Magnetococcus marinus MC-1: one gene and its partner. The protein of the gene in region 1 interacts with the protein of each later gene in a pairwise test. Links are inferred from orthologs where the notes say so. Each region holds a gene or a part of one and is shown on either strand. Other genes may lie near its edges. The genes, in order: MMC1_RS03650 and ndk.

What was found.
Region 2: the proteins of MMC1_RS03650 (region 1) and ndk interact in binary tests that used the Escherichia coli proteins (3 or more experiments, as listed by UniProt). The link is inferred for Magnetococcus marinus MC-1 from one-to-one orthologs.

The regions. Positions count from the first base shown.
Region 1 is NC_008576.1:857,659-860,855, forward strand. The notes cover bases 189-3,062. They hold MMC1_RS03650 (5-formyltetrahydrofolate cyclo-ligase), read left to right. Parts: upstream 189-1,267; coding sequence 1,268-1,858; downstream 1,859-3,062. Other genes in these bases: MMC1_RS03640 (cell division protein ZapB), read left to right, coding at 310-552; MMC1_RS03645 (cell division protein ZapA), read left to right, coding at 617-901; rny (ribonuclease Y), read left to right, coding at 2,160-3,062. In the rest of the region: more of rny, read left to right, coding at 3,063-3,197. UniProt on the Escherichia coli protein: Involved in the removal of 5-formyltetrahydrofolate.
Region 2 is NC_008576.1:3,742,929-3,746,124, reverse strand. The notes cover bases 147-3,019. They hold ndk (nucleoside-diphosphate kinase), read right to left. Parts: upstream 1,861-3,019; coding sequence 1,432-1,860; downstream 147-1,431. Other genes in these bases: MMC1_RS15320 (hypothetical protein), read left to right, coding at 2,212-3,019; rlmN (dual-specificity RNA methyltransferase RlmN), read right to left, coding at 202-1,272. Outside these bases: more of MMC1_RS15320, read left to right, coding at 3,020-3,051. UniProt on the Escherichia coli protein: Major role in the synthesis of nucleoside triphosphates other than ATP. The ATP gamma phosphate is transferred to the NDP beta phosphate via a ping-pong mechanism, using a phosphorylated active-site intermediate.

The DNA of each region.
Region 1 (3,197 bases):
GGCGGGTTAAACGGTCAACGGGAAGTGGCCTAGTTTGGTGCCCTCCTAGTTTGGTGCCCTCCTAGTTTGGTGCTCATTGGGTGCCAAATTGAGTAGGTTGTTGGATGGATCGCTTGGATGTTGTCTTTGGAGCATAACTGGCTGGGCAGTCGTGTAGAGCTCAGGGCCCGTTGGGCGTTTGCCATGGGCTGGCTTTGACGATTTAGCATGGCGTCATCTGTGTGGCTCAGTTGGGTGATAGGCTATACCGGTTTTTTTCGGGTTCTGACAGTTTTGGTGGCGACCATGACCGCATGGTGGAGGAAATAGATGGATCAGGAGCTCCTGGGCGCTCTGGAAGAGCGTTGGAACGCGCTGGCCGAAACTGTCCGGACGCTAAAAGGTGAAAACCAAGCCCTGAGAGAGAGGGTGCGGGAACGGGAAGAGCAGCTGGCGCGCGTTGGTGAAGTGACCGCCAAGCTGAAACACAAGGTTGAAGGTTTGCAACAAGATCGCAATCAAACTATGGGCCGTATTGAGGGTCTGCTCTCCCGCTTTGAGGATCATGACTAAACCAGAATGGTTTATTTAAACGTGCTCCAGACAGGCGGAACAGGTAGAATAGAGGGCAAAATCCATGGCAGATATGGTTGAAGTAACGATTCTGGGGCAGCACTTTAAGCTGCGTACCGATACTGGCAACGATTATGTACATGAGCTGGCAGAGTATGTGGAGAGCTTGGTAGAGGAGTTGCGACGTAACTCCCGCTCGGCCTCCACCGACCGGGTGGCTTTGATGGCGGCTTTGCAGATTGCTGACCGCTATTTTCAGCTACGCCAGCGCACGGAAGGCAATAAAGAGTTGGCCAATGGCCGTATCCAGCGTCTCATCGAGGCGACGGATCGGGTGCTGGCTGAGTAATCCAATCCCCTGGGGTATGCGTGAGGAGTACAGTCTTCCTGAGCCGATAATTCTGAACCCGGGTGGCCGGCACTGACCGTGGAGCGAGAACCTCTTGTGGTTCACCAGAAGCGGTTACCAGGCTGCCAATCTAGACGAACGGGTTCAAGAAGCTTGTCTCTAACGGTACTTTGGGGGTATGGGATTGTATCTAAGGCCAACGGGTGCAGGGTGACTCTGTTCACCACCTGCATCGGTATGGGCCTATTGGCGGGTTTGGTTATGCTGCCGCAAAAGTGCTCTGTTGTCTATCATGTCCTGAATATGCCCGCCTTTCTCTCTCCATGGTTATCTCTTTCTCTTTAATTCAGTGGGACTTTGTGGTTCGTGCGTGACGAAAAAAAAGAGGCGCTGCGCAAAACGCTGCTGGCTTGGCGTGGTGCCCTTGATCCAGCGTGGCGTGCATCTGCCAATGCGGCGGCGGTGGCCCATTTGCTGAGCCATGCTTGGCTTGGGCAAGCTGAGCGGGTGGCGCTCTACTGTGCCATACGGGGTGAGTTGGACCCGGCCCCGCTGTTGGCCCCGTTGTGGCAGATGGGTAAAATACTCTATCTACCACGGTTGGAAGCTGGTGCGTCGCAGATTCGTTTTGCACGTCACCAGCAGGGGGAGGTTTGGCAGCGGGGGCCGTTTGGTATACCCCAGCCCGGTCCCGATAGGGCGCAGATAGAGCCTGGGGCGGTGGATCTCATGCTGGTGCCGCTGGTGGGGTTTGACGCACAGGGTGGGCGGTTGGGCTATGGGGGTGGTTTTTATGACCGTACCCTGGCCGGTCAGCGCCCCAAGTTATTGGTGGGGTTGGGTTTTGCGGGGCAACAGGTTGAACATCTGCCACGGGCTGACCATGATATCCCGTTGGATGCGGTGGTGACCGAAACAGGTTGGTGTTTTTTTGGCGAGGGATACGGCACTCGCTAGGCCAAATGGGCCTGATTCTAATGGCCGGTTGATAGTCTTTTAACGATGACCAAGCTCGCTCTGTTGGGGCGTGTTGTTTCTGTGAGATGGGTTGTTTTACCTTTTCGCTAGCGCTTGGCCACGGTACACAAAGTGCGTCTACTGCTTGGGTTATGGGGATGCATGGTGCCGTGTGGGGCGTGTGAGGGGTTACGCCCCAGATCGTGAATTCCGTGAAGTGTACCCGTGGTTTTTGGTACAACAATGGAGGCATGGACGATACCCTCTGGTCAGGGTTGGTTTTGTTTGGAGAGAACGGTTTATGGATATTCTTCTGTTGATGGTCGGCTTGCTGCTGGGGGCGGGCGGTGTCTTTGTGATGCTGCGCAATCAGAGCAATCAGGCCCTGGTTGAGCGGGATGCCCGCATCGATCTGTTGCAGAAACAAGCCCAAGAGCAGGTCAGAAATGCCGCCAAAGAGGTGGAGCTGGCCATGAAGGGTGAACGCATACAGATTCGTGAAGAGTTGGAATCTGAACTCAGAAGCCGCCGGGAAGAGGTGGATAGCCACCAAGTGCGCTTAGATAAACGTGAAAGCCAGTTGGATCGCAAGATTGAGCAGGTGGATAGACGGGATCAGGAGCTGGACCAACGGCGTGGTCAGTTGGATAAAGAGCAGAAAAAGGTTGAAGAACGGCAGCAGCACTTTGAGCGGTTGATTGTGGATGCGGATAAAAAGCTCGAAGAGATTGCTGGGCTTACGCGGGATGAGGCGAAAAGTCGCATTCAAGCTGAACTGGTGGATCGAGCAAGGCATGAGGCGTCGCGCCAGCTCAAGCAAATTGAGGATGATACCCGCGCCCAAGCGCAAAAGAAGGCACAAGAGGTTATTTGTAGTGCCATTCAACGGTTTGCCGGTGAGTTTGTGGTGGATCGCACGGTTTCGGTGGTGCAGTTGCCCACCGATGAGATGAAAGGACGCATCATTGGCCGTGAGGGACGCAACATTCGGGCTTTGGAGGCCGCCACGGGTTGCGACCTGATTATTGATGACACCCCAGAAGCAGTGGTTATCTCTGGTTTTAACCCGGTACGTCGTCAGGTGGCGCGTCGCGCTTTGGAAGAGCTGGTGGGGGATGGACGTATTCACCCGGCCCGCATTGAAGAGGTGGTGCGCAAGGCGCGTAAGGTGGTGAGTCAGGAGATCCGTGAAGCAGGGGAGCAAGCGGTCTACGATGTGGGTATCAGCAATATGCACCCGGAGATTATCAAGCTGCTGGGGACTTTAAAATTTCGCACCTCGTATACGCAAAATGTGCTGGCCCACTCGGTGGAGGTGGCCCACTTTGCCGGGATTATG
Region 2 (3,196 bases), 2.9 Mb from region 1 along the record:
TGGTTTCTATGCAGGCAGGTGGCGGCGATAATTTTACAGGTATAATTGACAGTATTAAATATAAGTATGATCAAAAAAGGGCGTCTCACCTGCGACATTCGATCAAGCAAGGTTTAATCTGTTGGGACAACGTAGGCGCCGCCAAGCCCAATCCGGTTAAGGAATTGGGCCCCGTGTCATCGCGCACACATAAATGAAAGCTTAACTTGCCCCCGGTGGGCGAGGGCGGGCCCCTTGTACGGCGCCTTTTAATTGACCACAGGCTGCGTCTATATCTTCACCGCGGCGGTCGCGAATAACCGTTACAAACCCTGCTTGATAGAGGATTTTTTGAAAGGCGGCGATGCGTGTCATGCTGCTCGATTGATAAGGCACACCTGGCCAAGGATTAAAGGGTATAAGATTGATTTTAGAAGGGATATCTTTTAGGAAGGAGACGAATAAACGGGCGTCATCCTCGCTGTCATTCACCCCGTGGAGCATGACATACTCCCAGGTAACGCGCCGTCCAGATTTAAGCGGGTAGCGGAGGGTAGCGGCCCGTAGCGCTTGCAGGTTATACTTCTTATTGAGTGGGACTAATTCGTCACGCAGCGTGTCGCGTACCGCATGTAAAGAAATCGCTAGATTCACCCCAAGCTCACGCCCTGCCTGTTCCATTTTGGGGAGTAATCCCGCTGTACTCAGTGTCACTTTACGGGTCCCAAAAGCTAATCCAGAGTCGTCTAACAAGATCAGCACAGCATCCCGTACGGCTTCATAATTATAGAGGGGTTCCCCCATGCCCATAAGCACGATATTGGTGACCCGCTTGTCACGTGCCGCTAAAGTGCGCCGCGCAAACAAAACTTGTTGAACAATTTCAGAGGGGGTTAGATTGCGGGCAAAGCCCTGCGCGCCGGTGTGACAAAACGGGCAGCTCAAGGTGCACCCCACCTGGGACGATATACACAGGGTGCCTCGCTCATCCTCTGGAATGTAGACGGTCTCGATTTGTTGTCCATCACTCAATCGTAGTAACCATTTTTCCGTGCCATCACGGCTGATTTGATGGGTCGAAACCTCGGGCCGTAGGGGGGTGCTTAATGCAGAAAGTTTCCTGCGAAAATCAATGGATAAGTCACTCATCTCATCCAGGTGTTGGGCTAATTTAACATGGAGCCAAGACCATAACTGTCTTGCCCTAAACGGCTTTTCTCCCAACTGCTCGACCACCAGTGAGGTTAATGCTTCCCGGGTCAAACCGGTTAAATCTAAGAGGGGCGTGTGCATAGAGGGCTCACAATCGATGGGCAGTGGTGGGGAAAACTGAGGGTTCGTTTGTAAAAAAAGAATGGATTAAAGAATGAAATCTCGTTGATTGTGCAGGTGTGGTGGTGAAATAGGGGCCTGTCTAGCTTTTAGACGAGGCCCCAGCCATTCATACGAGCATCAAGGGCGATCGCACAGTTCTGTGCCACTAAAGAAGAAGGCGATTTCTTGGGCAGCCGTTTCAGGGGCGTCTGAACCATGGACCGCATTGGCATCAATGCTCTCGGCAAAATCAGCACGGATGGTACCTGGAGCGGCGTCCTTAGGATTGGTGGCACCCATAATGTCACGGTTTTTCAGGACAGCGCCATCACCTTCTAAAACTTGCACAACCACAGGGCCTGAGCTCATGTAGCTGCACAGATCATTGTAGAAGGGGCGTGCTTTATGCACTTCATAGAATTTTCCTGCAATTTCAGGCGTTAGGCGAATCATTTTAGAAGCAATAATACGCAGGCCCGCTTTCTCGAAACGGCTTTGGATCTCCCCTACGACATTTTTAGCAACTGCGTCAGGTTTGATGATGGAAAAAGTGCGTTCAATGGTCATGGTAAACTCCTGATGAAAAAACACCGCCAGCATGAACAAGCAGGGCAGCATGTGGGTGATTAAATTATGTGGCACTCATTGGATAAGCAAAACATAGCGGGCCATAACTTGCGCAGGCATGCGAATCCTTAGTTGATGCTCTGGCCGCAAGAGTGCCTAACTAGAGCCCTTTTTGTAAAGTTTGGCGAGGGTATCAATTGGTATGAAGGTTGCCAAGCTTTTTAATCAAATGATGGGGGGAGAATTAAAAAAAATGAAGATCTGCTAAACTTTGGACTTGTAATTGCATTCTTTTTAACGACGGTTAGTGTCGACCATCTCCTCTATTAAATATCAGTTGGAACGAACCCAATGCTCAAAATACCCTACAATAAAGTGTTTGTATTGTTGGCTCTAGCAGTCGCAATGAGTGGAAGTAGGGAGCTGTTGGCTGCTCCCGTATGGTTTGGCGGTTCATTTCGCGCAGACATCATTATGCATAGTCCTGACAAACCCGAGCAGGTTGCTAAAGGGACGCTCTATGTAGGGCCAATGCGTCTGCGTGCGGAAGGTACGGTAGGAAATCAAACCCGAGCGCTTATCATGGATTTAGAAAAAGAGCGTATGTGGACATTAGACCTTGCCAACAAACGGTATCATGAGGGGCCCGGTCGTGCACCGATGCCTCCGATGCCAGATTTAACACGTCTGCCGAGTGATCCGGATCATCCCGTTTGTGGTAAAGATAACCCGGCGCAGTGCGTGCTCAAAGGGGAGATCGCGTTGGATGGGATAATGACGCAACTTTGGGAGGTGAGTATGGCACGACGGGGGCAAACCACGCAGATGCAGCTCTGGGTAGACCCGCAACGCCGCGTCGTACTAAAGTACCAGCTGCTAAAGGGGCCGACGCTCTACCGTAAATTGGTAGAGGTTAGTCATGAACAGGGGCGGGCTACAGAAAAGTGGCAATTCACAGAGACCATAGGTAGCAAAACTAGAAATAGCGAACTCTGGGTAGATGCCCGCCTATTTTTACCCGTGCGCGTGGTGCAGAACGGGCAGGTAACGGCGGAGATTAAAAACATACAAGAAATGGTTCCAGATGCCTCGCTGTTTGAACTACCAAAAGATTATGTTCAATATTCAACTAAAGACCAAGAAAAAAAAGCAGATCCAGCTCAGCAAAAACAAGAAATGCAGTTCCATTGAGTTTTCCTATACATCTACCAATTTGCGCAATAGCTATGTTTTAAATGCAATGGTTAGGTGTACTTTGTTGGTGGGGTGGTTGAGCTTTGTTGTGCCAAGCAAAGGAATCGTTGTAAATATCTGAAATTGAGATAATCTTTTCAAT